Regions from separate parts of the Fundicoccus sp. Sow4_H7 genome, predicted to be linked through region 1. Evidence: riboswitches for the same ligand, from Rfam matches in the RefSeq annotation. Region 1 holds a riboswitch; each other region holds the start of a gene.
What was found. A riboswitch is a leader RNA that binds a small molecule or an ion and turns the genes downstream of it on or off. The one in region 1 is predicted to bind thiamine pyrophosphate.
Positions count from the first base shown of each region.

Region 2: linked by a shared signal. The riboswitch ahead of ACTQ54_RS10735 (thiamine-binding protein) and the one ahead of thiT (energy-coupled thiamine transporter ThiT) in region 1 are both predicted to bind thiamine pyrophosphate.
Region 3: linked by a shared signal. The riboswitch ahead of thiM (hydroxyethylthiazole kinase) and the one ahead of thiT (energy-coupled thiamine transporter ThiT) in region 1 are both predicted to bind thiamine pyrophosphate.

Region 1 covers NZ_JBQKME010000015.1:109-10,731, forward strand. The annotation lists gene ACTQ54_RS11205 (TatD family hydrolase) at 327-1,040, opposite strand; gene thiT (energy-coupled thiamine transporter ThiT) at 1,037-1,600, opposite strand; TPP riboswitch at 1,637-1,742, opposite strand; gene ACTQ54_RS11215 (hypothetical protein) at 1,884-2,060, shown strand; partial or broken gene ACTQ54_RS11220 (NAD(P)-binding domain-containing protein) at 2,145-2,733, shown strand; gene ACTQ54_RS11225 (MBL fold metallo-hydrolase) at 2,808-3,725, opposite strand; gene ACTQ54_RS11230 (DUF4153 domain-containing protein) at 3,745-5,466, opposite strand; gene ACTQ54_RS11235 (redoxin family protein) at 5,611-6,096, shown strand; gene ACTQ54_RS11240 (ferredoxin reductase family protein) at 6,335-7,672, shown strand; gene ACTQ54_RS11245 (SDR family NAD(P)-dependent oxidoreductase) at 7,694-8,461, shown strand; gene ACTQ54_RS11250 (hypothetical protein) at 8,677-8,829, shown strand; gene ACTQ54_RS11255 (hydantoinase B/oxoprolinase family protein) at 8,905-9,288, shown strand; gene ACTQ54_RS11260 (AAA family ATPase) at 9,829-10,623, shown strand, end outside.
Region 2 covers NZ_JBQKME010000013.1:16,497-27,119, reverse strand. The annotation lists gene yidD (membrane protein insertion efficiency factor YidD) at 1-192, opposite strand, end outside; gene ACTQ54_RS10775 (TVP38/TMEM64 family protein) at 205-813, opposite strand; gene ACTQ54_RS10770 (M24 family metallopeptidase) at 979-2,085, shown strand; gene ACTQ54_RS10765 (amidase) at 2,172-3,677, opposite strand; gene ACTQ54_RS10760 (biotin--[acetyl-CoA-carboxylase] ligase) at 3,780-4,790, shown strand; gene ACTQ54_RS10755 (biotin transporter BioY) at 4,780-5,316, shown strand; gene ACTQ54_RS10750 (ABC transporter ATP-binding protein) at 5,306-6,028, opposite strand; gene ACTQ54_RS10745 (ABC transporter substrate-binding protein) at 6,030-7,019, opposite strand; gene ACTQ54_RS10740 (ABC transporter permease) at 7,021-7,806, opposite strand; gene ACTQ54_RS10735 (thiamine-binding protein) at 7,781-8,074, opposite strand; TPP riboswitch at 8,157-8,258, opposite strand; gene ACTQ54_RS10730 (1-phosphofructokinase family hexose kinase) at 8,313-9,236, opposite strand; gene ACTQ54_RS10725 (NAD-dependent epimerase/dehydratase family protein) at 9,255-10,010, opposite strand; gene ACTQ54_RS10720 (NAD-dependent epimerase/dehydratase family protein) at 10,255-10,623, opposite strand, start outside.
Region 3 covers NZ_JBQKME010000001.1:597,090-607,712, forward strand. The annotation lists gene ACTQ54_RS02640 (NAD(+)--rifampin ADP-ribosyltransferase) at 1-42, shown strand, start outside; gene ACTQ54_RS02645 (hypothetical protein) at 147-869, opposite strand; gene ACTQ54_RS02650 (hypothetical protein) at 862-2,439, opposite strand; gene proC (pyrroline-5-carboxylate reductase) at 2,582-3,415, shown strand; gene ACTQ54_RS02660 (YwbE family protein) at 4,115-4,309, opposite strand; gene ACTQ54_RS02665 (FAD-dependent oxidoreductase) at 4,432-6,729, opposite strand; TPP riboswitch at 7,029-7,120, shown strand; gene thiM (hydroxyethylthiazole kinase) at 7,177-8,004, shown strand; gene ACTQ54_RS02675 (thiamine phosphate synthase) at 7,994-8,713, shown strand; gene thiD (bifunctional hydroxymethylpyrimidine kinase/phosphomethylpyrimidine kinase) at 8,715-9,500, shown strand; gene thiW (energy coupling factor transporter S component ThiW) at 9,497-9,973, shown strand; partial or broken gene ACTQ54_RS02690 (hypothetical protein) at 10,501-10,623, opposite strand, start outside.

The DNA.
Region 1 (10,623 bases):
ATCTTTTAAAAAAGTAATGACGACATTAAGATAAAAGCATTTGTTCATTTTCTTGAATAACACCAAAAGCCACCAGCTCTCATTGAAATGCTAATGAGTACGGGTGACTTTTTTAGTGTTTTTTAATCTTAATTAGACCTTTATTCAATTACATCGATTCTTCACAGAATTTCCTTCCACAAAAAACAATTAGTCTCTTACCTCGACATAACTCCAAAAATTTCAGCCGAAGCTTGACTAAATTGATACGCTCCGACGCTGTTAAACAACCTAAGCTAAATGTGATTGAAATATCGGATGTGGACAAATTCGAAGAGTAAAGGTATTTATTTGAGTTGTTCCATTAATAAACGCCCACCCACTTCCAACTCAGTCGATGAACAACTTTTCAATTGAGCCACATAGGCTTGAATTCGTAAGATTTCATCAGGCCAAGATGGCGTACCATTGACCCACTCTAGGGCAGTAGGGCCATCGGTTTCAAATAATAACTGCTGTGTTGGAATAAGATTAATCAGCTGATCGGTCAAGGTTGAATGCCCTGCATCAACAGAAATCGTAAAGAAACAGCCTAGCTCCAAATAATCAGTCACCAAGTCCAAAGGCCCACTATACCAGTGAATAATTTGACCATGTAATTGGTGCTTTTGTAGCAAGGCAAGTACTTCTTTTTCAGCTCCTTTTGTATGGATATTGCAAATATTTTGGTGCTTCTTTGCCTCCGCTAGAAAGTATTCAAAAACTTCCAATTGACGCGGGTAAGCCGTTGTATCTTCTGCCCAGTGGAAGTCTAAACCAATTTCACCGATGAAATCACAATCCTGAATGTAAGGTTCAATATTGTCTAAAGATGTAGTTGGCGTCACCTTCCAAGGATGAATTCCGAATCCCTTTAAGATGAGTGGATGGTCTGGAATGGATTGATAGTCAGACACAGACTCACTAACCGCTAAAGTTGTCATGTTTAAGCCTTCAATGTCCGCTAATGCCTTCTCCAGCGATGGATAATGACTGAGGTGATCATGGGCATTTATTATCATGCCAATTCACCGACAAATAATTGCCGAGCTTGCCGGTACAGAAGCAATAAAGCTAGACCAGCAATTACTGTTGTGACAATGACAGATCCTCCGTTAAATACAAAGGAATAAAAGCCAACAGACCAACCTTCTGGAGCAAACCGACCCCAATAATAAACCCCAGTAATAAAGTGCCAGAAGTAACGAGCTAGAGTCCCGATAAAAGTACTCAAAAAGATATAATAAGTTGCTTTCTTCTGATTTCCCGAAGCGGTTGCCTGTTGAAGTGCCGGAGCCACAATTCCTGCTAGCCCATTAAAAGCAAAAGCTACCGGATAATCTAACACCACTTGCACAGGGTGGATAATTGAAGCTCCGCCTAGAATAATCGTCAGTAAACCCCATAAAAGCCCAGTAAATATCCCTGCTTTCCACCCTCGACGCAGACAAAACAACGTAATGGGAATCGAGCCCAAAGCGATATCGAAGCCCGTTCCTTCGATAGGAAACAGTGAGATAATAAAGGCCAAAGTCGCAATCAACCCAGCCTCTATATAAACAGTTAACGAATTTTTTTGCATAAAAATACCCCCTTTGATACACAAAGGAGGCTTAAGTCTTCTTAAGTCTGCAATCCCTCCGCACGTACTAACGTGATCAGGTAATAAGAGTCCCGGCATACATCCAGTCTCAGTCACTCTAGTGACTCCCCTTTGCTTAGATGATATCATAGCTCATAAAAAAAACGTTGTCAACCTCGATGTTATATTGCCCCCTCCTACAGATGATACATATAAAGATTGTGGCGTTTTCTATGGATAAATTAGTAAGATCCTTTTCTTTAATGATGAGATATTTAATTTGATGGATGATATGAATTTAAATGATGCCTACTTTCGGACAATTAATGAATCAATGGGGTTTACTGATATTAAAGATCAAGTTAAGATTTGGTCAATTCCATCTACTGTTTTATGGGCTGTTGCTACGATATCCTTATTAATCTTGAATGGTTGTGTGGTTAAATTAATTATTATCTGATTTAAATTCTATGCTAAAAATGATACGATTGAGCTATAGATGATTTTTCTTAAATGAGATGTAATATTGAGTAAGCATGATATTGGAGTAATCGAAATGGCAGTGATGGCAGAAAACCCGGATAAAAATTTAAAGCTTGAAACAACCCTTGAATCTTTGGTTGAATCGTTAGAAAAACCTCGTAAAGTGATTCTAATGGTACAAGCTGATAAAGGAACAGATGCGGTCATCCAACAAGTTCTAACATTCTTAGATAAAGGTGATATTTTAATTGATGGTGGAAATACATACTTTAAAGATACGATGTGACGTAACGAAGAATTAGCAGAAACTGGGGTCAACTTTATTGGTACTGGGATTACTGGTGGAGAAGAAGGTGCTCTTAAAGGTCCAAAAGAACTTAATTTTAGATGACTACTTTAAAGATATTGTTGAAAACTATCGTACAGCTGCCCGTGATATTGTTGCTTTAGGTGTTCAAAATGGTATTGCAGTCTCTGGTTATGCTTCAGCCATTACTTATTTTGATTCATACCGTTCTGAATATTTACCAGCCAATATCATTCAAGCACAACGTGACTACTTTGGTGCACACACATATGAACGCGTGGATAAAGAAGGCGTGTTCCATTTTGATTGGTATGGCGATAAAGGCGAAGAGCAATGGGATTAAGTTAGAAATTAATAAACAACTAAAAAACGTCTGTATCTTATAAATGAGATACAGATGTTTTTTTACAGTTATATCTATTCAGATGGTTTTTGAAAAGGGATGCGGCGGTCTTGTTTATCAGTCCAAGGGATAGGACTAGTTTTTTCGCGTTCCATGTAATCGACGATTGTTTCACCTTTTTCATCGAACTGGACCACGGCGTAATGGGGATCGTGATAAAGGAACAGTTTGTAGCCGTTGGTGAAGGCATCGTTGAGCCAGTGGGTCTTGGCCGCAATGGAATCCATAGGATAGTCATCGTTGGCGCTTACCCACAGTGGATTGCGCTGAGCATGGTTCAAGAATATATCGCCTAAATGGAGCATCACTTCATTATTTTGAATCAGCTTAATTGCTGCATGACCACGGCTATGACCGCCCGTATGATGCATCGTAATCTGGGGCGACACTTCAAGGCTGTTTTCAAAAGTCACCACTTGTTCTTGAATCGCTTCCCAATTTTCCTTCAGATAAGTCCCACGTGTTCGAGTATTTGGATGGCGGACTTCGTCCCATTCAATGGCTGTCATATAAATTACCGCATTGGGGAAGGTCGAAACAATCTCACCGCTTGTTGGATCAAGCCTAGTTAAACCACCAGCATGGTCATTGTGCATGTGGGTCATCATGACAAAGTTGATATCTTCTGCACTTAAACCGAGTTCGGCTAACGAATCCAACATATGATTGTCTTTTAGAACCCCTAGATTGCGATGTTGTTTGGCATCCAATTTTTCCGTACCAAGGCTAGCATCGATCAAATAATTTTTGCCATCGTGCTGGATTAAAATCGGGTCTGTCAACTCGATCAGCTGATTGTCCGCATTTGATGGATAATAGCGCGACCAGACAACTTTTGGGACAGGACCGAATGACGTCCCTCCATCCGTTGTCTTATCTGCACCATCCAACCAAGTTAATTTTATATCGTGAAATTGATATGAATAAGTCATTCAAAAAGCTCCTTCTTTTTTATTTAAAATTTAACAAGATATAAACATTTCCACTATAAGCACTGGACGTACTTCTTAAGTAGACAGCAACTATTTTCATTTCAACCGCTTCATTGGCGACCGTCATAATTCCCTGTTCGGGAGTTAAACCCTCTTCAGCCCCTTCTAGCGCTTGTTCGAATAATTCCTGGGAGTCAAATTGCAATATCTCTTCACCAGCTTCATTTGTTAAGTTAATGACAATGTATTTATCTTCATTTACATAAGACTCTAAAGTAAATATCCCTTTTTCATCTTCAATCTCTATCGGATCAATGTGATCATACCAATTTAGCACCAGGAAATGATCAAAACCTTCGATATCAATCGTTGGATACTGATCCCAGTTCCAATTAACCGACTGAACAACATTCGTTCTGCGATTAGAATTGAAGTAGGTTGGTTCAAAACCAAAGGTCTCTTCAAAATCAGCATAGAAATTAAAATTATCCCCCAGCAGATCGGTCTGATAGTCATTTTCATCGAGATATAGAGCGAGTTTTGTAATCGCGATCGCATCCGCTTCGTCAAGTTGCGCATGAGGGGTAATTTGATTGCCATCCCACATCTGATTTTTCTCTAAAAGCCGAACCAGCTGCTTCTCATGGTTATTCAGACTCATAGTAAACGCATCAAGTGGCGGCGTAATCGAAATAACAGCCATCACTAACAGCAGAGCAATACTCCACCAATGCATTTTTTCTTTATTCAAACTAAATATCACTGCCGCAACCGTAGCAAAAACCCCAAACAAAATCACAAAATAGCGACCAATGGTTAAGCCGTTGGTTTCTATTCTTAAGATGGAAGCAAGTGTTTGAAATAACACGATGGGAACCATGACTTTAGGAAACCATTGTTGGTAAAGACTGATATATTTATTTGGTTGAAGATTAAAGGACAACAGATAAATAATAAAACTGATGATGGCATAAGAAACTAAAAGAGGCTCTAATAAATTATTCGTCCAGAATGGTCCAGAGATATTTATTAGGAGATAAACAATTAGGATGGAAGTGTAAATTAAAGTGATTGGAATAATAATGTATTTGAGTAACACTTCGAGAAAGCGCGGGACCGTGATGACTTGCTGGCCGTCAGGGCTCGGCGTGAGCGCGATGCAATAAAGTGGGACGACAAAGCACCAAATAATGTTGAGGGTATGAGTGACCAATTGGTAATCCAGTTCAAAAAGCAGCGTACTGATGGCGATGTGGATTAATAGGAAACCGAGCGACAAAATAACCCCGAAAAGTAAGGCAGTAAAAAAGTTTTTGATAAAGGCTAATAGACTTTGATGAAAGGGGAATTCGGCATTTTGGATGGTTGGAATCCATATAAAAGCTAAAATGAGTGCAAAAATAATGACGGCTGTTTTGACAGAAAATCGCAAACTCTCGATGGGAATGGGGGCAAAGAGAAAGGCGAAAACCGCCGTTGCTATTAGAGCTAACCCCATCAATAAATATCGCCGGTTTTTCTGCGCGGCAAAAAAGCGTTCGAATAGCATTTGTCCAACAGTTGCCAATAGTGTTCCTGCCATAAAGCATATCAACCAGCGCTCAGAAATTTTTTCGGAATCCTCAAGATAGATGGCGTTCGCAATGGTTGCGAATAATAAAAATAAATAACTGAGTGGAAAGCGCCAGATAGACTGGCTCACTTTGTTAAAAGAGTGGGAAATCTTTTCTTTCAAGCTCATTAAATCAATCCTTTCACCATTTCCTTTGATTATAAAGTGCTTTCATCAAGAGGTCAATTTAATCAGCTAAATCAGATAAACGTGACAAAATCAGGAAGGTTGACTAAAATGGTAGTGAATATAAAAATAATTGAGAGGTGCTTCATGCAAATAAAACGTGGCGATCAAATTATTAACTTGGTAGGTCAACCTTTAGCGGTTGGCGATGCATTACCAAATGTGGAATTACTCAATCAAGATAGACAAGCGGTTCAATTAGGCGACTATATTAATGGCGTATCCGTCATTAGCATTGTTCCCGACATCAACACTAAAACCTGCAGTATTCAAACGAGTCGCTTCAACCAACTCGCGAATGAAAAAGACTACCCAATTATTACCTTGAGTAACAACCAGCCAGAAGACATCGTAAACTGGTGTAGTAGTAACGACGTAGATATGGTATACTTGTCCGATCTTAATGGCCAGTTCAGTCAGGCTTCAGGATTGTTGATGGCAGAGTATGACAAATTAGCCCGGACAGTCATGGTAGTCGATGATGATGGCGTGATTAAGTATATCGAAATTGTAGCCGATATGCGCGACGAACCAGATTACGGCAAAGTGTTAGAAGCAGCCGATCGGTTGTAATAATATATAGATAGAAAAAAGTGTACGCATCTCTGAGTAATCACGATGCGTACACTTTTTTGTTGTTATTAACTATTTTGAGTTATTAGTAAATTAAATTAAAAATAAATCAATATTACAAGTGCAAACGTTTTGACTCAGTGGCTTTATAATGTTAACATTTTTTTGTAGTTGAAGGTTTATTGAAGTCAAAAAACTGTTGTGTTTTGTGTGATATTTATTAAAAGGAGAAATGCACATGAGTAAAAAAGCTTTAAAATGGTTTTTCCCAGGGGTTGCTATACTGATGTTTGTGACCTTTTTAATTGCCTTATTGTCGCAGTATATTCCGCCAAATTTTACAGAGTTATTGTCCAATGTAACAGGGACATTGTCGTTTTGTATTATGCTGACACTGGTGTTGATCGCTGTGCGGCCTAAGGCAATCGAACGTCGACTGGGCTTAACGACAATGTATGAAGTGCATGCTTGGATGGCAATGGTGTTGCCTGTCACGCTTTTGATTCATGTATTTATTCGCTGGAGTGGTTTAGAAAATGTATTGACGCTGAATTTGTCGGACACATCACTTCTGGGATATGTTGGTTTGATTGCTTTGATTGTTGTGATGTTGACCGGGATATTTGTTTTATCGGATACGATTATTAAAAAATCCAAGCCACTGATGAAGTTCAAGGGTAAGGCTAACCGAAATTTTCATTTGTGGTTGCATCGTTTGGCGATTGTGAGTGTAATTGGGATACATTTCCATGTTTATCATGTGGAGTACCTTTTGGATAATACGCCATTCCGTTTGTTAGCGACATTTTATACAGTCGTTGTATTAGGCTGGTATCTGATTTACAAGATTCGCCTAGGGCAATTGCCTCGATACGAAGTGGTTCGCACAAGTAAGCCATCGCCTAAAATTCATGAAATGGAATTAAAGCCAGTTAATGGTCAGCGTATGGATTATGTTGCAGGACAATTTGGTTTCTTTCGCTTTGTGGACTCAAACGTTGCTAGTGAAGCTCATCCATTTTCCTTTGCTTCGTCACCTCGCTTTCATCAAGATTCGATCATTGTGATGATTCAAGAAGACGGGGATTTTACTAACACGCTAGAAGACGTGACTGAAGGTGACAAAGTGACGATAGAAGGGCCTTATGGTGACTTCTATCCTGAAGAAGTCCGTCATTCTAACGATCCGATGGTGCTTTTGTCGGGCGGTATAGGCCTGACTCCGAGCCTGAGCGTCCTTCGTGAGGAAATCGCCAAAAATTCTGATCGTCGCATCGCCTTCGTTTGGGGTGTCGGTTACGAAAAAGATCTCATGTATTACGACGAACTTAAAGACCTTTCAACTAAATATCCCAATTTCTCTCACCATATTATCTTTAGTGAAGAAGAAGTTGAAGGATTCCCGCATGGCTTTGTGGACGATGAGTTTATTCGGAGTCAAGGTTTGGAAGAATTCTACGAGACAGCTACTTGGCATATTTGTGGTCCACCACCCATGTTAGAAGCAGCTAAAGGATTAATGGCAGACAACAATGTAACTGACGAACAATTGTATATTGAAGAATTTGCATTTTAAAAAATTATAGGAGGAACTTTAATGAGTAAATTAGACGGAAAAGTAGCGATTATCACTGGTGCCGCAGGCGGAATTGGTATTGCAACAGCGAAGTTATTTATTGACGAAGGGGCTAATGTTGCTTTAGTTGATGTGTCAGAAGAAGCCTTGAGTGAAGCAGTAGAATCTTTGGGCACTGGCGAAAACATCGTTACCATTACGGCTGATGTTACTAAAGAAGAAGACGTTAAAAACTATGTTGAAAAAACCAAAGAAGCATTTGGTCAAGTTGATATCTTATTCAACAATGCGGGTATCACAGGTGTCTTGACGGACATGGTTGATATCGAGTTAGAAGACTTTGAAAATGTTATGGGCATTAATGCTAAAGGTATATTTTTGGGCTTGAAACATGTCTTGCCACTAATGATTGAGCAAGGTAGCGGTAGTGTTATTAACACCTCATCCGTTGATGGCTTACGTGGTTCGCCAGGTTTATCCCCTTATGCAGCCTCTAAACATGCGGTGGTTGGTTTAACCAAATCAGCTGCTCTAGAAGTTGCTGATAAAGGTGTGCGCGTGAACTCAATTCACCCATCCCCAGTCGATACTGCGATGATGGAAAATATTGAATCAAGTACAGGAGACAGCACTGCAGCCAAACAAGAATACATTGATGCAATTCCCCTTGCGCGTTATGCAGAAGCAGAAGATATTGCTAAATTAGTATTGTTCTTAGCTTCAGACGACAGTGAGTTTATCACTGGCTCTCAATATCGTATTGATGGCGGTATGGGTGCACAACAATAATTAAATAAATATCACAATAATTAATCTAAAGCCAAGTCTATTCAATTAGACTTGGCTTTTTTTGTTTCTATAGCTAGCTCATCTTTATTCTCTTGCCCCTCTAAAAGGAAAGTTGGATTCTTTGAGACGCAATCTTTAAAAGTAAACTGGAAGACCAGCCACCTCGGCCACTAAATTGTAGATGAGAGGGATTAATATGAAATTAGCGACAGACATTGGTAGGACATTTACCGACTCACGAACAACAAACCACTGAGTGGATCAAAGCCAAGTGGCCAGAAATGTCAGTGACAGCGTCTTACGAAATTACCCGTGAGTGGTGCGAGTTTGAACGGACGAATACAACGGCCTTGAATGCTTATGTATAGCCAATCGCCACTTCATACCTTAACAAACTGGATTAAGAACTGAATAAACAAATCCAAGCAGACCAAGAATTCGTGATGCAATCCAATGGTGAGACGACCACTTTCAATGATGTCAAAGAAACGCCGATTACAATGGTGGAAGCTAAGCGACCAGTGCCTGTCTCCAATTATTTCATTAAACTGTTAGAAGCCGTTAATATTATTCAAAAAGCATTAGTCGACATTTTACCTCACCGTCTCATTGCAGGACACTATGCAGCAGTATGTTCAGTTGTTATTGGGGGTGTGGATCCCGATAGCCAGCAACCCTTTATGTTGGTAGAACCAACCACTGGTGGATGGGGTGCAACAGTGGATAATGACGGGCAATCTGGCCAGTTCTGCTATGGAAACGGGGAAACCTATAATGTTCCGATTGAAGTAACGGAAACCCGTTATGGTGTCCTAGTCGAAGAATAATCACTGCGGACAGAAGATTCAAACGCTGGAGCAGGGGAATTTATTGGGGTCGTGGAACAGTTCCTTCTTACCGGGCACTCAATGATAACCAATCAGTGACAGTGACTTTTGGACACCACAAGTCAAAACCGTGGGGTGTGGACGATGGTCTTAAAGGAAATTCTAATGATGCCTACATCCACCGTGCCGATGGTAGTGTTGAAGTAGCCGCCAAAACCTTTGGGTACAAGTGGATGCGGATAGTTTTACCTATGGAGAATTAAACTTATTAGATAAATAAAGGAAACTCGTTAATTGTAATTTAAAGTGAAAGAGACAGCTGTATAAACATGCACTGCTTTTTTATTGTGTAGAATAAATATCACCAAAACCTTAAAATTGAGCGAATTAAATAATTTAATTATGGTATCATTAAAATATGAGAATAATATTGTTTTATTGGGCTTTATTTTAGGTTTTGTGGATTTTGTGACTTTATTAATAATTGATTAGTGTTGGGCTAATAAGTCGAAACTCTTTCAACACTTAGGGGGAACTGGAATGAATAATGAATTTCAATGGATACCATTTTATGGGGCTTTTGCAAAGAAAATACTTGAATACAAAGATAAACGACATGAATTAATGGAGATAATGCAACAACTGCATGAAGAAGAGCCGCTACTGAATTACCTAAATTTCGATCGTGAAGATTGGTGGGAACCAAGAGGTAATGAGATTGATCCCTTCTCTATTTTTGCAACATTTAATAGGCAAATTACAGATAAAAACAGAATTCGTCTAATAAAGCGCTATGCAGAAGAGTTTAATATTAATGAGGAAATCCCTATGGAATTTAATTCTATTCCTGTTTTGAATAATTTAAATTCATTTTACTTTAATCAAGATGGAATATTATGGGATTTATTCATTGAAGCGATGAACTTTGATGAGAATGAAGGGATGTCCGAAGAATTTCAAACCTTATTTGATAAGTCTCTTTCCATAAATGGGAATGGACTGTCTAGTATCACGATTGGTTTATATTGGATTAGACCAAATGTTTTTATAAGTCTTGATAGTAGAAATGTTGAGTTTTTAGCTGAACAACATAAAATTTCTTTTAAAGCTAAAGATGTGGATGGTGAAAAGTACAATGAGTTGTTACAAACTTTAAAAATCCAAATTCCTAATACTAGTATTCCTATGATTTCATTTCAAGCTTGGCATTATACTAAAAATCGAAATAGTAAAGTAAATTATTCAACTGGGCTCTCAGTTAAAGATTGGGTTGAATTACTCAATGATCCTAAAGTATTCAATCAACAAAGCTTAGAAATAATGAAGAGATTCAAG
Region 2 (10,623 bases), on a different contig from region 1:
TCCACCATCTACAAACGGATTACAACGTATAATACGGGCAAATCCCATGATGAAACCTTTCAAAGCTCCATGTCGCTCTAGAGCCGTCAGCATATAAGTCGAACAAGTAGGAGAATAGCGACAGCTAGGGGGAAATAATGGTGAGATTGCTTTTTGATAAAATCTTACCATTTGAATTAAAATATATTTCATTTAAAAACCTCTTTAATTAAAGATTAGATTAGCAAAAAACTGAATAATATTGGAACTTAAAAAGGTAAATACAAATAAAGAAACAGGTCGATACTTGACTACTAATATAAAAAAATCTTTAAAGTTCATATTTGACATACCTGAAATCATACAAAAAATATCGTCAGGAAAAACAGGTAAAATAAAGCCAATCTTTAAAAGTTTAACAAAGCCTGTTCCTTCATTCATTTTACTTATATAATTATCATATTGCTCATCAGAAATAAATGCTTTAACGAAGCTTGCTCCAAAGCGTCGACCAAGGTAAAAGTTAATACTTGAGCCGACCAACATGCCAATGCAATTAAAAACAAAACCCCAAGCATGCCCAAACACCAAATCACCAATTACATTGGTTAAGCCAAATGGGATAATCGGATAAATAATTTGACTAATTTGAACGACAATAAAGATAATAGGTGCCCAAAACCCTAGATGAGTCAATAAATCATAAAAGCCTCCACCAGGTTTAAAATAAGATGATTGAGCAATGTAAATCGAACCTGAAATCGTTATAATTATCCCAATTATTGTTGTCAAACGGATAATCTGTCGTTTTCTTTCCAGTGAAATATCCCACATAATTAATCTCCTTTGGGTAGTTTTACTCAATCATAACGATAGCCACTTTTATAAACATGAGGCGAAAGACCTAATCCAAACTCCTGATTACTAACTGATTTCATTTTATACTATAATAGAGACACTAACAATTAAATAAATAAAATTTTACTGAGGAGTGCGCTTATGAATTTTACGAGAATCCAACAACTACAAGAAAAAATGCGAGAAGCAGGCATTGCTAATCAAGTGATTAGCGATCCATCAAGTATTGATTATTTCACAGCTTATCACACCCAGCCGGGTGAACGCCTACTTTTACTCATCATCTTTGCTGATAAAAATACGCATCAACTATATCTTAATCGACTGTTTCCAACAGCAGAATTAGACCAAGACTTACAAGACGTCATTGAAGTCATTAACTACAATGATGGCGACCCAATTTTAAATAAAATCGCTCAATCATTAGCTGTCGGTCCAACCAGCATCGATAAATTATGGCCAAGTCATTTCTTACTAGATTTACTAGCCATTGACAACAGCATCCAAGCAGTCAATCAATCTCATTTAGTCGATGATATGCGTGCGATTAAATCAGCACAAGAGCAAGAATTAATGGCGCAAGCATCTGCCTTAAATGATCAAGCAATGGAACAACTCATAGCTCTCATTGCAAAAGGTTTATCTGAAAAAGAACTCAAAGGTCATCTTGAAGATATTTATTTATCCCTGAGTGGTAATAGTTTTTCTTTTGAACCGATTGTCGCATTCGGGGCAAACGGAGCAGACCCGCATCATGAAACAGACGGAACAATGCCCGTTTACGGAGATTCTGTTGTCATTGATATTGGGAGTAGCTACAAAGGCTATGCTTCAGATATGACTCGAACGGTCTTTTATGGTCAACCCTCTGATAAAGCATTGGAAATTTACAATATTGTCAAACAAGCCAACGAAGAAGCCATTGCTGCCATTAAACCAGGCATCCCATTTTCTGAAATCGATGGTATTGCAAGAGATATCATTACAAAGGCAGGTTATGGCGAGTATTTTACCCACCGCTTAGGGCATTTTATCGGTCGCGATGTGCATGAAGCAGGGGATGTAAGTGCCAGTAACCATCAATTGATTGAAGAAGGCCATGTCTTCTCAATCGAACCAGGTATTTATTTACCCGGTGAATTAGGAATTCGAATTGAAGATTTGGTAATTGCAACGGCAGATGGTTGCAAAGTATTAAACCATGTGACAAAAGAAGCAATAATCTTAGATGTTAATAAAGCTGAATAAATAACCGCTTACTTTTGATGGTTTTCGTCATATAAGTTTTCAAAATATTAATCCGCTATAAACACTGTTTATAGCGGATTTTGTTGTTATGATTTTGTTATGTCAATTGCCTTGCCATCTAGATATCCAGCATCTTCCATTTGTTGTCCTAGTTGGAACAGGAGGTATTCTTGGCCGATTTTGGCTGTAAATTGAGCACCAATCGGTAGTTGTGCTTCTTTTGTTTTAATTGGCAAACTAATCGCAGGGTGGCCGGATAAGTTTTGAAGTTGGGTGAAAGGTGTTAAACTTAAACTCGAATGAAACATCTCCATAATGAGATTTTGCTGGTCATCGGCAGAAAAATCATCTATATTACCAAGGTCTCTAGCCGTTTCATCCGTAACATCTAATTGATGGTGGTGAGGTGCCACCCCATTATTAGTAGGGGTTAACCATAGATCAAAATCATTATCGATGAAGAAAGTTTCTAAATCAATACGTAATTGATCCCATAAGGCTAAAATTTTCGAATAATCAGTTGCTAACACTCTAACGCCTGAACGATAAATAGCCCAAGTCATCAATTCAACATCTTCTTTCGTCACTGGCCGCCCAAGGGCAGCTTCGATTTCTTCCATCATTACAACGGTTTCTACCCCATTCACCTTATAGTAGGATTGAATGGCTTCAATTCCATCATATTCAAAACCAATCGGAACGAGCTCATGTCCTAATTCTTTTAAATAGTCTACCGTCTGATCAACCAAGGCTTTGGCTTGTGGATCAAGTGGACTTAAGTTAGGGACGCGAGTCGAAAAGGCAATTTTTAGAGGTCGGTCTAAAGGAACTAGCTCTGTTTCAGGCATTTTAGGCAAATGAAATGGGCTAGTTAACTGCATCGTATGTATGGCTTTAAACAACTCAAAGCTGTCCCTAACAGATTTACTTAAGGCAAAATTAACTGAAGCGCCTTGCCAACCGCGATAACCACCAGGACCGACAGGAATTCTTCCTCTTGAAGGTTTTAAACCTACTAATCCAGTAAAACTTGCTGGAATTCGAATCGAACCTCCACCATCGCTTGCTGTTGCAATAGGAACCATCCCAGCTTTTATCGCTGCTGCAGCTCCACCACTTGACCCACCCGCATTGCGTTTTAAATCCAGCGGATTATTAACTGCTCCAAACATCTTTGAATCACTAATATTTTTGTAACCTAATTCAGGGACGTTGGTTCTTCCAACAATAATAAAACCTGCATCCACAACCGATTGAACAAAATGATCATTATCTGAAGCCACAGCCTCTTTTAATAATTTTGAGCCACCCGCTGAAACATGCCCCTTATGACTTTGTCCTAAGTCTTTTAACAAAATGGGAACACCAAAAAACGCTGGGAGTTCCGTAATTTGTAATTCCGTTAAATGTGAAAAATACTGATCATATTGCCTAGCTGTTGCTATGGCTTCCTCTTCATGCACGACCGTGACCGCATTCAAGATAGGGTTCACTTCCTCAATGCGATTTAGCGCTTTTTCTACGAGCGACTCAGCAGTCACTTCTTTGGCTTTTATTTGTTTAGCATAAAATAAAGCATCTTCGGTAAACATCCAATTCACTCCTTATTTTGCGTCAACCAATTCAATTGTTTAGTTGACCAATGTTTCTCTTTATGTTACCCTCTATACATTCTGAATGCAAGGAGATTCGCTATGAATGAAGCTCATATTTTATCGATTTTATATCAACATCCTAATGAACCGATATCTGGACAATATATCGCTGACAAATTAGGTATTTCGCGCAATGCGGTCTGGAAAATTATTGAACAACTACGGACTTTAGGTTATCAAATTGAAACACAGCATAAAAAGGGCTATCTACTAACCCAGTCAGTTCCTTCCCTCCATGCTAGTCAAATTCAAGCACGGATTGAGCCTTTTTTACCCGATTTGTCTGTCCAAGTTTTTGAAGAGCTGTCTTCCACAAATGATGTCGCCAAAGAAAATATTATCAAAACCCAACAAAATCAGCTCATCATTGCTAAAAAACAAAATCAAGGTCGTGGCAGAGTAGGGAAATCTTTTTATTCTGAATTAAAAGATGGTTTATATTTTAGCCTTGCCTTCAAGCCTGATCCAGCCAATAAACCATTAATCCCTTTATATACCTTAGCAGCGGCTGCAGCCTTAGTTCAAACTTTAGAGCCATATGTCGACGAAGCAATCGGGATCAAATGGGTCAATGATATTTTTTATAAAGGTAAAAAAGTTGCGGGTATCTTGTCCGAGGCTTCAACACATCTAGAAAATGGTGAAGTCGCATATATTATTATCGGAATTGGCCTTAATTTAGCCGGGAGCTTTCAAACTGCCATTACAGATATACAAAAAGTAGCTGGTACCATATTCGGCGAACAACTTCCTTTAAACTTTAATAAAAACCAATTGTTAGCCGATTATTTAAGAAACTTCTATGCCTTTCATTTGAACTTAGATCAAAAAAACTTTTTAGGAATTTATAACCAACATCTCTTAGGAATCAACCAAACCGTCTATTTTCAAGAACGCGATCAAACAATGTCCTCAGCCATTATCCGTTCAGTTAATGACCTAGGTCACCTAATAGTTGAACAAAACGGCCAAAAAAGAGCACTCATCAGCAACGAAATTTCACTTTCAAGCCAGCAGTTCGCAAAAAAGGATACGCCCCATGACCGTTAAAGCCATCAGCCGCATCCCTTTAATGACTGCCCTCTTAATCGTTTGTTCATGGATAACCATTCCAATCGGTCCTGTTCCCTTCAGCCTACAAACCTTTGCCATTTTATTAATCGCCTTTATCTCCCCAATAAATATCGCTGTTGGGAGCAGTCTTTTGTATCTATTAATTGGTTTAATTGGAATACCTGTTTTTGCTGGCGGAACGGGAGGTATCGCATCCATTGTCATGCCTACATTTGGCTTTGTTTTGTCCTTCCCCTTAGTAAGTTTACTCGTCAGTTATACACGACAAAGCTACCAATTGCGTTCTATCCTATCACTCATATTGTTAGGTTTAGCTGCCAATATTATTATTTATTTAATTGGGATTCCTTATATGGTATGGATGCTCAAAATAATGGCTGGAACTTCCTTATCAATCAATGAAGCGATCGCCATTGGGTTCGCGCCTTTTATTCTTGGTGATTTTATAAAAATCGTTATAGCGGCTTATGCTAGTCGACGCTTGATTAAGCTTATAAAATAGCGAGCAATTGTTTTTTATAATCTAAAAATTCAGGTAAAAAGATCAGTTCTTCAAAATTATCTTTGTGGATATTAATATGAAATTCCGCAACAATTTCTCCAGGCTGACCTTTCAAAACATAAATTTTATCGCTTAAAATAATAGCTTCGTCCACATCATGCGTAATGAGTAATGTTGAAGCTTGGATTTGCTTTCTATAATCCATAAACCAATGATGCATTAGACGCCTGGTAATGGCGTCTAATGCACTAAAAGCTTCATCTAATAATAACCAATCTCGATCAAAAGCTGTGGTACGAATGAAGGCAATTCGTTGCCGCATCCCGCCACTCAGGGCTTTCGGATAATAGTCCGCCCACTCATCTAAATCAAATTGTTCGAGTAAAGCGCGCGCTTTTTTGCGCGCTTCTTTTTTGCTTTGACCTTGAATGAGCATCGGTAGCATAACATTTTCAATAATGGATTTATGGGCAAGTAGCATGTCTTTTTGTAACATATAAGCCACTTTTTCCTTAAGTTTTTGACTACCTTCAATTTCAATTGTTCCGCTTTGTATTGGTAAGATTCCTGCAATCAGATTAAATAAGGTCGTTTTTCCAACCCCGCTTGTTCCCAAAATAGCAACAGTTTGACCTGACTCAGCACTTAAAGTAATGTCTTTTAAAACGGGATATTTATTGTAGTTATGATTTAACGCATTAATTGTTAACACTTTATTCCCCTAAAAATTCATTAGTGAAGCGTGGTTCTAAAGTAATGTCTGCTTCAATTAATTCATTGTCAAATAACCAATGATAAAAATCATTCCAACGTTCTTCCTCGATGTAGCCCCAATTGTCGATATCTGACGCATAATGGTCACTGATCCATTCTTGTGATTCTTTCACCATGTCAGCCTGTTCGCTTAATTCTGGTGCGTATTTCATTAAAATGTTAGCCGCTTCTTCTGAATTTTCCATGGCATATTGGTAACCTTTTTTAATCGCCTGAATGACCGCACGGGCTTCGTCTGGATTTTCTGCTAAATAATCATTATTAGCAATAATCACCGGGGAGTAGAAATCAAGCTCACTAGCGTAGTCTTTAAAATACCAGAAGTTTGTTTCCACGCCTTGGTGGTCTGCCATAATGCCGTCCCATGCATAGTAAACCCAAGCAGAATCAAACATATTATTAGCTAAACCAATCACTGAATTGTCGGCTTGATTAGGAACTAATTGGACTTCTTCAAAGTCCCCCCCTTCACTCTCAATGATATAATTTAGCATTGCTAATTCAATCGGATCGTTCCATGTCCCATAAGAATGACCAGTCATTTGTAAGGGGTCTATTATTCCTGCATCCTTATTGGATAATACCCCTGATGTATTATGCTCTAAAATGGTCGCAACAGCTGTCACTGGCAAACCAGCTGCTAAACGATGGGCGAGTGAATCTTGAAAACTTATCCCAAAAGCAGCTTGTCCAAGTCCGATTAATTCAGTTGTACTTCCTTGAGGGGGACGTTTAATGTCCACTTCAACTCCCGCATCATCAAAATAACCTTTATCTAAAGCAACATACAAGCCTGTATGATTGGTATTGGGTACCCAATCCAAAATGAAATCAATTTTATTTTGAGCTTCAACAACTGGGTTTGCTACAGACAATAACACTCCAGCAAGAACTAAAACACTAAGATATTTTAATACATTTTTTAACATTTTATCGACTCCAAATCGTTATTTTTTTATCATGATAAAGCCATGGAATACATAGCCGTTGAATCTGTTGTGTTACCCACATAAAGAGTAAACTTATGGATGAAATCACAACAATTACCGCAAACATACGGTCATAGCGAAAAGCATTTTTCATTTGAATCATATAGACCCCTAAGCCTTCAAAACCACCTAGCCATTCCGCTACCACCGAACCAACAAAAGCATAGGAAACACTGACCTTTAAACCAGAAAAAAAGTAAGGCATGCTTGCCGGTAACTTGACATGGCTTAGGATCTGAACCTTATTTGCTCCCATTAACTGCAGCAATTGAATGGCTTCTTGATCACTGTTGGCAAAGCCGTTTAAAATTGAAATAACAATCGGAAATAAGGTGGTGATAACAATTAAAACTATTTTGGGGGTCATATCGTAGCCCAACCATAAAACGAGTATGGGAGCAATAGCGACTGTCGGAATGGTTTGTGTGATAATCAGTAAAGGATATAAGGCTCTTTGTAACCATTCGAATAAATCCATGAATATCGCTAAGAAAAAGGCTAAAACAATGCCAATACTTAAACCTACAAACGCCTGTATCAATGTAATCTTGCTATGAAACAATAAGTTTTTCCAATCTTCAATGAGAGATTGAAAAATTAATGAAGGACTCGGGATAATGAAACGTGGTAACCAACCAAAATAAGCCGCTAATTCCCACAACAATATCAAACCTACACCTAGAATGAGCGGTGCATGACGATTAATGATATTTTTTTGTTTTATCATCTGAGCTTAACATCTGCCTTTCTTTATGGTAACGAATTTTAGCGTTAGCAAAAATAGCAGCCCCTTCTTCGCCAGCTATTTCGATTGCTTGTGTTAAAAGAGACATTAAATCGTGAAAATCTCCTTCAATCGTTGTTTCAAACGGTCCGACAACCGCATGAGCTGCTTCTTTACGAAGAAATTCAATCACCCGATCGACCGCATCCAAACTGATTTTTTCTTCTGTATATAACGGCAAAATTTGAAGCGCAATACTCGCTTTTGGCATAAAAAAATAACCTCCCTTTTATTTCGCACAAAGCGTACGCAAAAAAAGCAGGTCAAACGAGCTTTTAACTCGATTGTATGATAAAAATATCTCCCCACATCCCTACGTAAGTCCTAACTTAATCAGGTTTAAAGAGTTCGGTTTTACCCATCTCAGCCAATGATTGGCACCCCTTGTGCGTAGATACATCTTAGCAAACTTTGAAAAAAATTACAAATACAATTAAAAAAACAGATATTTATTCCCATTCATACAGAGAAATCTGAGCGACAAACGATTCAATTTTCGCTAGGTCAGCAATGTCGACCGATAAAGAAGTTGCTAAAGCCGCAGCTGTAGCAAATTGTAGGCTTGTCGACAAGTCTTTACTTTCGACATATGCCTTAGCAAAACCAGCTAACAAGGAATCCCGTACCCCTAACTCACTCATTCCTTCAACAATAGCTGCTTGACTAATAAATACCTTTCCTTCTTCCGTTAGTAAAATCGCTTCATGTAACTGGTGTGAAATAAGAATATTTCTGGCACCACGTTCTTGTAATTTCTTAGCACTTTGAACGATTTCTTCAATGGACTCAACTTCTGCATCAAAATATTCTCTAAGATCATTCATGGTAGGCGTCATTAAGAATGGATGATAGGCTAAGTAGTCCATCATCGAAATCGGACGAATATCTAAGATAATTTCAGCATGATTATATTGACATAGTTCCGTTATTTTTTGACACACGTTATCCATTTGATTTTGGACACATTCACCACTAATAATTACCATGTCATCGGCCGTAACATGGCCACTTAGGTATTCCAATAATTCTTGAATAGCTTCTTCACTCAGTTCAAATTCGGGTGATTTGTATGTCGTCAATCCATCCGCTGTTTGAACATCAACGCTGATGGATGTTGGACGTTCATGAAGAATAAAGAAATTCTCGATGCCTTCTTCATTCAATTGATCAACAATATATTGCCCGGTAAAACCTCCTAAGAAACCTGTCGCAATACTTCGTTGGTTCATTTTATTCAATATACGAGACACGCTGATGCCTTCACCACTAAAATCATAACGATGGCGGTCAACTTTATTCTCTTGTCCAAATTGGATCGATTCTGTTTCTAAAATTAAATCCAATGTTGGTTTTAAGCTGATAGTATAAAACATTCCTTCCCTCCTAAAGTGCTACTTACTTTTTTTGGTATTCAAATACGCTTCAAACGCATCATAAGTCGGTTGATAGCCAACTAATTGACGAGCAGATTCTAAATCTAAGCGCGGCATTGCATGGTTGGAAACCCCATTAATGACAATTGTCGGCTGAAGCAAGTCTGCTTCCAAGCAACAATCAATTAAGTGATTAAAATCTTGATAATGAAGAATCTCAGCAAGTTGAGCAACCTGTCCCGTAAATTCAACGCTTTCATTTTCAGCAATATAATTGCCAATCCGGATACCGATAGATTCTACTTGATGGTTGTAAGCATAATAATTAGCCAAATGTTCCATAAACAACTTTGAAATACCATAATAGCTAGTCGGTCGTGGTTCATCACCTACTTTGATTTGCATATCCACAGGGTAATTGCCCGTACTATGAATCGAACTGGCATAAATAATTCTTTGTAGGCTTTTAGCTTGCGTCGCTGCCTCAAATAAATAATAAGGGATATAATAATTCGGTTGGATCAATGCCTCAAATGTTGCTTCCGGACTTGGCTCACCCGCTAAGTGAATCACAACATCAATACCATCTAAGAGACCATTCCAGCTATTTTCTTCATCCAAATCTAAGGCTCGCGTCTCAATTCCTTGATAAAGCCCAGCCTCTACACCTTCAAAACCTTGATCCACAGCTAGCAGTTCATAACTTGATTTTAAATGCTGCACTAAAGCCCGGCCAATCGTTCCAGCTGCACCCGTTATTAAAATTCTCTTCATTTAATTCCCTCCATCAATAAAGTGTCATTATCTATTATTCAATAATATAATAAATATCAATTTAAAGCACTTAGTTCTGCTTAGGGAGTCAGCCCTAGAGACTGCGTAAATTGATTGAGTCGTCGTAGGCATGAATTAACCAATCGTTTCCTCAACGAATACCAAAAGTGGCGTTATTGCTGCGACGAGTTTAAAACTTCAGCCTCGTCCTTTCATGATTTTTACACATTTTTGTGGACTTTATCTACTTAGACATTCCATAGGGGTCAAAAGCATCATAAGTTGGTTGGTAATCCACTAATTGACGGGCTGACTCTAAGTCTAATCTAGTTATCGCATTATTTGAAACCCCATTGATAACAATCGCTGGTTGAGATAAGTCAGCTGTTAAACAACAATCGATTAGATGATTAAAATCGCGATAATCCAGCATTTTTGAAAACTGATTACTCTTTAATGGTCTTACTTGATTTTCTTCCTTATAGCTACCAATACGTATGCCAATGGACTCTATTTGATAGTGGTAAGCAAAATAATTCGCTAAATCTTCCATAAATAATTTTGAAACACCATAGTAACTCGTTGGGCGCGGTTCATCGCTCACTTTAATTTG
Region 3 (10,623 bases), on a different contig from region 1:
TTAGGAAAATTGTTGCACAATCATGGTGAAATCATAAATTAGGCTTTAAAGATTGAGTGACAATAAAGGCAAAAAAAAAGAAACCACTATCTCGTCAATGACATAGTGGTTTCTGTTATTTATTTTTTGCGCCTGACTTTCTTTTATTAAAGCCTAGTAAACCCGTCATAAGCAAAGTACACCATCGCAAAACCAACTACAATCAAGATAAGGCCAGATAATGCTAACATAAATATCACCATCGGTCCGGCAGTTGAACCTTTAATAAATAAATTAACGAAACCATTTGAGGCTGCTTCTAAGTTAAATAACAAAAGAAGACCAATAATTGTGAAGGGGACAAAAATAGCTAGCGCAGGCCAAACAAGACCCCAGATGGCGTCATTTCTTTCAGAATAGCTTGGCCTGGCTTGATCGGCTAAATGGTTTAAATTTTCATTCGTAAGGATGCCATTATTATCATCTACCAAGGCATAGTCAAATCCGCCCGATTGAGACCTTTCCTGTGTGAAGGGATAGCTCACATCATCAATTATAATTTCATTACCTGAAAAATTGACACTTGCCTGCGTGACACTTAAGTGCTGTTGATTGATGTCTTGAGCGACTGAATCATAGGCTTCAACCATGGATTTTTCCATTAATTGCTGCTCAGTTAGCTGTTCAAAATAAGGAATATCGTGATTTTCTTCTTGAAAAACACGTAGTTTAACCAGTCGCTGGCTATTATTAAACTCCATCCTTAAGGCATTATCATCGTATGGCAAAGTCGCAAGGATAGATTTATCTGTTTCATTTTTTGCCAACCCAATAAATACCGCTGCTATAAGCACGATTGCCAACAAACTAAAGCTATATTTTTTACTCATTATTTTCGCCTCCTGCAGGGTAGATAATCTCACCATTTTGTAGGATGTTTTCAGGAATGATAACTAATGATTTGCTTTGACCATTTTGCATGCCAAGATTTTGGCCTACTATTTCAATGTCGCCTTCAACTTCAATCAATCCATCTCCTAAATAAAGCAAATAATAATCATAAATATCATTTTCCGTAGCTTCAACAACCAGCCAATTATCAAAAGCAGGACTACTAACTGTGCCAGTAACTTCAAGCTTTTCTTTAAAAGCAGGGATATTTATTAGGTAGTCGGAAAGGCTGGATTCGAAAACTTCAAGTATATTATTATTAATACTGAAAATGGGTGATGTTTCCGTTGCGGTCAATTCACCGTAAATTTTGCTTGGATTATTCAATACTAGTACTTCAGCGAGATGTTGGCTATTTTCGTCAATTAAGACTTCATTCGCATGTTCTTCGGGCACAGATGAAATATATGTTGCATCTTGCTCCTCCGAAAATTTCCGTGACAGACTTATTGTGTTTGGAGTAAACCCATTTGCACGAATATTGATTTCACCCATTTGGGTATCCACCCCAAGCGAGAATTCTTCATAAGCGACTGCAATTTCTTCCTCCGATAAATCCGGATCCAATAATTTAGCAAATAAATTAAAGTAGGCTTCATTTAACTTCAGTTTTTCATCATCATCCGGCATTTCATCGGCATCAAAAGCTGTTGTAAAACGGATTTCGAGAAAATCACCTGTCGGAGTTGCGCCTGAAAACAAATACAATTCATTCAAACGTCCCAATTCAGCCAGCTCGGTCGCATAAAAATAGACACTATTTCCCCATGAACGAATGTGCGCTTCTGACGTTTCTAGATTAAACAACTGTTCCAGCTGGTCTAAAATCCGGTTAATATATGCCCGATTCACATAAACTGTCTCACCTTCATAATCTTCTGAATAAATATCCCCTAAACCTAAATCGGAATCATACCAACTTCCGACTAAATTGACTAAATTGTCATCATCAAACATCGAAAGCGGAAAATTAAAGCGGGTTTCAAAAAATAAAACATGATCGTTATTTGCATCATTTAAGGTTGTAGCATAGGCTTCATGATTTTCAATCGTCTGATTATGATTCTTATCGGGTTCTTTTGCCCATTGGTCATAAAATGTCTCCCAGTCTTCAAAGTTAATACTAGGATCGACTATTTCTAATAAAGTTGAGATGGTTTCAAAATCTAATAAGTCATCCGCACGAATGGTTTGATAAATATAAAAACCGTCGCCTCTGTTATTTATTCCCGAATGAAAACCAACCGTTGCATTGATTGGAAGATTGAGCGGAACCGTCACCGCAGAGCTTTTAGTTGGATCAACCGTTAATGACATTAATTCTTGCGAGAGTTCAAGATCAAAAGCAGTCAAAACTTCATAGGCCAAACGGTTGGAAAGTCCATCATAGGAAAAGGGGATCGACTTGCCATCGTAATCTGCATTAAATACAGCCGAATAGCTTTGTGCATTAACATGAGTGATATTTAATCCAAAACTCATCAATATGATTAACAATATTTTCTTCAAAACCAGTCACCATTCCTTTCAAAAGCAATTGTTTGTTAAATGTACTATATAAAAAAAACGCATTGTCTTCAATTCAGAAGCCTTTTCGCATATACAAAAGTTTCAACTTCTTGTATCATTTAAATAAATATCAGAAGTCATTTTGTTATTAGCAGAGATATTTATTATGAAGAAGGTAGGGATTTTAATGAAGATTGGCTTTATTGGAATGGGAAATATGGGGCAGGCGATGCTGAAAGGGATGTTGAAAGCTGGGCTGACGGAGCGCGAGGATATTTTTGTTTATGATGTGTACGCGCCGATTGTAGAGGAAATGCAAAATCTGTATGGAATTACGGGGGCTCATAGCGAAGTGGAAGTCGCAAAGCAAGTTGATGTGCTGATTTTGGCAATCAAACCGAATATGGTCGAAAATGTCCTATTGGCGATTAAAGAAGTTGTGTTTGAGAAGCAAATCATTGTTTCAATCGCTGCTACCAATTCTCTTGCATTTTTAAGTAAATATCTCCCTGAAAAAACAAAAATTGTGCGGGCGATGCCCAATACACCGGCAATTGTTGGCGAAGGCATGTCGGCCTTGTGCTTGAATGAGTGGATTGATGCGAATGATACAGCGACAGTGTTGGCGCTGTTTGAATCATTCGGTAAAGCCAAAGTAATTGACGAAGCATTAATCGATGCTTTTACTGGCGTGAGTGGTTCAGGACCTGCTTATGTGTATTTATTTATCGAAGCCTTAGCTGATGGGGGAGTGGCGTTAGGATTGGCACGCAAGGATGCTTATGAGTTTGCGGCCCAAATGGTGAAAGGGGCAGCGCAAATGGTACTGGAAACCGGCATACACCCAGGCGAGTTGAAAGACATGGTCACATCACCCGGTGGGTCAACCATGGCCGGCATCCATAGTTTAGAAAACGATCGCTTCCGCGCAACCGTGATGAACGCTGTGTTTGCAACAGCTGCCAAAAATAGATAATGTGTATTAGATGGTGTGAAAATTGTGAGGCGGCGAGGGTATTGTTTTCAACTCGTTTTGCAAACGAGGCTAAAGATTTCAACTCGTCGCAGCAATGAAGTCACTTTTGGTATTAGTTGAGGAAACGATTGGCTACTTCATGCCTACGATAACTCCATAATTTATACAAATTCTACGACTTACTATCGCGGTCGTATGAAAAGTGTGTTTCATCCGAGCGGTTGGTCCGCGGTCGTATGAAATATGTGTTTCATCCGAGCGGTTAGTTCGCGCTCGTATGAAATGGTGTTTTCATCCGAGCGGTTGGTCCGCGGTCGTATGAAATGGTGTTTTCATCCGAGCGGTTAGTTCGCGGTCGTATGAAAAGTGTGTTTCATCCGAGTGGTTGTTGTGCGGTCGTATGAAAAGTGTGTTTCATCCGAGTGGTTGTTGTGCGGTCGTATGGAAAGTGTGTTTCATCCGAGCGGTTGCTGTGCGGTCGTATGAAAAGCTGGTTTCATCCGAGCGGTTTGTCCGCGCTCGTTTGAAAAGGTAGTTTCATCCGAGCGGTTTGTTCGCGGTCGTATGAAATAGTCGGATAAAGACCACAAAAATATGTAAAAAGCATGAAGCCACGAGGTAAAAAAATTAAACTCGTTTTCCAGACGAGTACCAGTTTGGTTCCTCATTGAATCGCAGAAGCCTATTTCAAGTCCTCGTCTACCCAACAATTTCCTTCACGCGCCCAACTGTGCCATCCGTTAACATCACTTTAATTCCATGCGGATGACTCGCGGAATTGGTTAAAATTTTAGCGATGACGCCTTTCGTTAACTTCCCCGTGCGTTGATCCGCTTTTCTGACAACATTAACCGTTGCACCAATTTGAATATCGATACGCTTTGTTCCATTCATAATAAATATCTCCTTTAATCACGATTTAGTATGTTATATTTTAACGAAATTTACTCAAACATGCAAAAAACGTAAGAATCTCAAACCAAGAGATTCTTACGTTATAATGTTTATATATTTGATTACAAACCTGCTGCTTCCATAGCTTGTTTTAAAGCTTCGATGAAAGCTTCTGAAGAAACGCTAGCACCAGAAACAATGTCCAATTCTGCCGATTGATTTTCTAATGCTTTTTCTGCCATTTCATGTAAGGCTTCGACACCAATACCGACAGTTTCAGTTTGTTCAACGATTTGGATATCTGTCATCTGACCATCTTCAACAACTACTTGGATTCTTACACGGCCGCCAAAACCATTATTTGATTGACCTTCAAAGACATTTTCAGAAACTTCTTCAACTTCTGTCTCTTCAACATCTTCTTCAACCTCTGCATCAGCTGATTGTTTCCATTCTTCGATTTCAGCTAATTTTTCAGAATGTGTCATTGTTCCTTGGCTTAAACCACGCTGTGAGAAGTACTCAGCTTTATCTGTCTTGGTTTTATCATTTGTTTCTGAACCAGCATAGTCTGGATTAAGAGAAGTATCAGCTGTCGCAAAACCCTCTTCATCAACTGAAGCAGCAGCACGTCCTGCTACATAACCACTTGTCATGACACGACCTAGACCGTGTACACGCATTCCACCACTGGCTTCACCGGCTGCAAATAAGTTAGGAATCGTTTGTCCGTAAATATCAATCACTTGCATATTTGCATCTACACGAATTCCTGCTAGTGTATCGTGCATGCTTGGAGTAGCCCATAGTGCATAGAAAGGACCTTCTTCAATTTTATTTACAAGTGTTTCTTCACGTTGCCAATCTTCATCGTAACCAGCATCAATAAATCCGTTGTAGCGTGTAATAGTATCCACTAAAGTTGCAGGATCCATTTCGATATCTTCGTGATATTTATTAACAATCAGATCGGCTAATTCTTCTAAAGTATCGGCTTTAAAAGCATAGCCTTCTTCGTAGTCTAAAACGCCTTCTGCATCCATATCCCAGCCATTGCGTTCAACAGCTGCTTGGTCCATGATTGCCCATAGTGGTCCACCGTAAGCTTCCGCATTGCCATCGCCTTCAAGGTCAATAAATGTCCCGGTTAAAGCTTGATCGAAGAATGGTTCACGAGCAGTATTCATTTGACTCATAGCATATTGGTCTTCGTTACCAATTCGTTGACCAACCATATTAACAATTACTAAACTGTTGTAATCCGGTACGATACCATTGGTACGAACGAGTGGCCAAATAACACTTTTTTCACTCCAACCTCTACCGTATCCATATTGTGTACCAAAACGTTGTGGGGCAGTAATGTTAGCACCAACAACAGAAGTATAGTTTCCTAAGCTACCAAGTGAAGCACCAATTTCCATAGCGGCATATTCACCTGAAGCATCTTGGTCCGAGAATGGCATACCAGCTAGGCCATCTAAGTATTCTCCTAAACGTGGGTCTAACATCGTTCTAAACTCAACATTACCTGTTGAACCACCTGTACATATAATCACAGCTTTATTGGCTTTAATATTTACAAGTTCTCTATTTTCTTCGATATTTCCTTCACTCATTAAGCTTTGGAGTGGTTCTGTTTCACCAGGTAAGATAGTCGGTGAGTAGCTTGCTTGAATCCCTGTAACATTACCTTCAAAAATACCGTCACGGTAAATTTTATCCATATGATAGTTTAATAGAAATTGTGCGCCTTCTTCACGTAAAGTTTGTTCTAAAGGTCGGCTAATCCCGATACCAGCAGCTTCAGTACCTGTATAAGTATTTTCCCAATCAGAAGCATCAACATATGTCATACGTCCTACGCTATCACCATCGTTACCACCATCACGGTAATAAGCACGAACCATTGGTTCAACATCTAAGGTTTTAATCCCATTGTCCATTAACCAATCATAAGTTTCAGCCATGGAATTCGCAATGGAACGTGTGTATTCGGGGTCGTTATAGCGCGAGTTAATCGAAGTTCCTCGTGTATGATCGTAGTAGTACAAGTCTGCTGAGTCTTCAATATCCCATGCTTGTTGATCAATCGTGCCACCACCTGAGTGAAATTGACCTTCACTAACTGCAACGTGTCCACCAACGTCAAAGTTTGCTTCGACTAACAGAACAGAAGCACCATCATCTAATGCTTTCAAAGCAGCAGTTAAACCAGAAGCACCAGCTCCAACTACCACCACGTCTGCTTCATAATCCCAAGTAATGTCATCTGTTGCTGGTTGATTTGCGCCTGTTGCAACAAAATTTGACTGTGAACTTACATGAGTTAGAGCAGATTGACCGACTAATATTGCAACGATAGCAATACAAATAAAGGATATAAGTTTATTGAATTTATTTTGATTTTTTTCTGACATTATAATTTTTTCACTCCTAATAAATAATACATGTTCAAAAACTCACAAACATGCACAAAAAATATAAACAATTAATACTTGCTATAAGAAAATATCGAAATTATCCTCCTTCCTTGGTAATATTTTCACAAGAAGTATATCAATAAATTTTATAAGTGTCAATCGCAAAATTTTGATTATCGAATATTTACTGGAGATGTCCAATTATTTAAATTTATAATAATCAAAACTTTACCATCCTATTATAACAGAATAATTGACAAAAATTGTATTAATAGGTAAGGTTAGTGGTACAACATTTAAATAATTTGGGGTGCTTTAAAAAGCTGAGATTACACTCATTGAACCTGAACAGGTAATGCTGGGACAGGGATAGTTTAGGAGATATTTATTTAAACGAAGAGGGCAATCCTAGTGGGTTGCTCTTTTTTTATGGGAGGAAAGCGAATGTATCAGGAGGCTATACTCACGCTTGTCACGATAACGAAGGATCGTAAGCCGTTGGTTCCGTCGATAACGAATAAGGTTACGATGCAGGCGGTGGCAAATACACAAATCGCAGTGGGGGGGTCGCCTGCTATGTTCTTTTTAGCTGATGAAGGTAGAAGGTTGGCTGAGAAGTGTGCAGCGATGTATATTAATTTAGGAACATTAAGCGAACACTACCGTGAATTAGTTCCGCAAACCATCCTTCAATTGAAAAAAGAAAATAAGCCGTGGTTATTGGATCCGGTAGGATTAGGGAAAGGGCAATTGCACAATGAATTGATTGCTTTTATCCATGACCATCCGCCGACCATCATCAAAGGCAATGCGTCCGAAATCATTCGTTTGGCCAATATGTGGAGACTTATTGAGACTGCTCACCAATTAAAAGGGGTTGATAGCCAAGATCCAGTCGAAGCCGCTAAGGAAGCAGCGATTCAGTTAGGTCAGCACATTAAGACTGTTATCGTTGTGACAGGTCCGATTGATTTAATCACGGACGGAAAACAAATTATACGTTCTCATGGCGGATCTGATTGGATGGAGACTATTTCGGGCATGGGCTGCATGCTTGGTGGTGTGATGTCAGTCTTTTTAGCGGATGCCAATCCCATGACAGCGGCGATTACGGCTGTGAATGCTTTTAATCTGGCTGGCCAAAATGCAGCACAAACTGCTAAAGGTCCTGGGACATTTTTCATGCATTTTTTAGACGCTTTATTTAATTTATCTGCCGATGAGATTAGCCAGCACCCACTTAAAATGGAGGACCTTCACAATGAACTATAATCGTAAAAAATTTAATCTCACGCATTACCTTGTCATTGGGCCTGAAAATACTTTAGGTCGTGATACTTTAAGTATCATTAAAGAAGCGATTGAGGCAGGGATTTCTTTTATTCAAATTCGTGCTAAAAACAGCGATCCCAAAGAAATCATAGAATTGACTAATGCGACAGCATCTCTTATTCAAGAAATGAAAAAAGCGGATGATGTTAGCCTTGTCGTCAATGACCGCCTTGACATCGTGTTAGCCTGCCGCGAAATGGGGTATAAAGTCGATGGCATTCACGTTGGTCAAACAGATATTCCAGTCGATCTCTGCCGCAAATACTTAGGTGAAGATTCCATCGTTGGACTTTCCGCTTCAAGTAAATATCTCATTGACTACGTCGAAAATGCTGACACTTCTGCTATCGATTATTTTGGTGCGGGACCATTACATCCAACGGATACTAAAAAAGATGCCGGCCGATACGACGGAGATGATCAGGCCATTACACTTAGGACATTTAGTGAAATTGAAACATTAGCTCAGATAAGTCCGATTCCAGTAGTCATTGGAGGCGGCGTTAAAGTAGGTGATTTGCCTGAACTCTATCAAACAGGGATTGATGGTTATTTTGTCATCTCAGCCATTGCTTCGGCTTCCAATCCTTACTTAGCAGCTAAAGAACTTGTCGATACATGGACAAATTTATCAAGGGAGAATAAATAAATTGAAAACAGCCTTAACCATTGCCGGTTCTGATTCTTCAGGCGGCGCAGGAATTCAAGCCGATTTAAAAACATTTTTAGCCAATGATGTCTATGGTATGTCAGCCATTACAGCTATAACAGCACAAAATACGACAGGCGTCCAACAAGCCTATGTATTAGAAGCCGACTTATTAGAAGCGCAAATACGGTCTGTCTTTGACGATATCCGTCCGGATGCAATTAAAATTGGCATGGCCGGTAATGCAGCATCCATTAGAGCGATGACCAACGTCCTCGAAGAATACCAAGCTGAAAATATTGTTATTGATCCAGTTATGGTAGCGACATCGGGAGCGAGTTTATTCGATCAGGACAATGCAACGACTTATTACCATGAATTATTTCCCTTAGCCACTGTAATTACCCCTAATATTCCAGAAGCTGAGAGCATTCAAAAAATCCAAATAAAGACCGCTAGTGATATGGAAGAAGCCGCCATTAATATGTCTAAACGTTTTAACACCGCCGTTTTACTTAAAGGTGGACACTTAAAAAATCAAGAAGCAATTGATGTTTTGGCAGTTGGCAGTGATATTTATTGGTTTGAAAATAAACGCATTGATAATCCTAATACGCATGGGACGGGATGTACCTTGTCGTCGGCCATTGCGGCAAATTTAGCAAAAGGATATCTATTGACCGATAGTATTGATAAAGCAAAAAAATACTTAACGGCAGCGATTGAGGCGCAATTGGATTTAGGTCGTGGTTCGGGCCCGTTGGATCACGGGTATGGATTAAGATGAGTCGCACGCGTAAAATAACTCAATTAGGATTGTTTGTCGCCTTGTCATTTGTGTTATCGACTATTTTGGTATTTCCAAATATGGCACCTGCCCAACACATGATGAATGTATTAGGGGCAGTGGTTCTTGGGCCGTGGTATAATGCCTTGTCAGCCTTTTTATCGGGTGGCTTAAGAATGCTAGTTAGCGGGCGAACTTTTATCGCCACGAGCGGTTGGATTGGAGCTTTATTAGCTGGAGTTGTTTTTAAAAAGACCAACAATTATCTTTTGACGGCTTTAACGGAAATGATTGGATCAGGTATTATTTCAGCTATTGTGTACTTTTATCCGATGCGATATTTATTAAATTTAGATATCGATAATCCTTTTTACTATGTAGCCTTTTTCTTGCCTTCAGCTATGGTTGGGGCTGTGTTAGGTTACTTTGCAGTAAGAGCATTAGGGAATTGGTCTAATAAGCATATCAATTGATGTTGAAAAGTAAAACGCTTTACACTTAGGCGATCAGTTGGAAGAGGCGCGTATCAAAGTCGAAAACTTTATGGGTGACATATTCATTTTCGCAGGAGATGATAATCAATTGTGGCTGTCATCATTGATGGCGTAAATCATCGCAGACCATGCAAACACTGACGTTCATCTCAATATTTACGAAGGTGCCGGCCATATATTCTATGGTGATGGGACTTCTGAAGCGCCTGGGTTTGGAACTTTGCTAATGGGTGGCGACGAAGAAAGTAACTTAACTGCCTCACAAGCTTTTGTCGACACTTTAATTGAAGTCGTCAACGGATGGCACCTTCCTGAAAATTAAATATCTCTGTAAAAACCTTAGCGTCAACTAGCATATAATAATGCAAAGTTGGCGCTTTTTGGGTTGTGTTATTTGTCAGTCTATTGTGAGCTAACTGATTTTAATAAGACTTAATTGTGGTCAGCTATCGAAGTGGGTTAGATTAAGGAGGCTTTTTGTCACTGTGTGGTGCTTTTGAGAAACATTAGAGTCGTTTATTGTATGAGAATAGCGGCAAGACCGACATAAAACGCTTCACACGTTCACCAAACGCGTACCCCTCAGACCGAATTACTTCCCTGCGTTCACCAAACGCGTACCCCTCAAA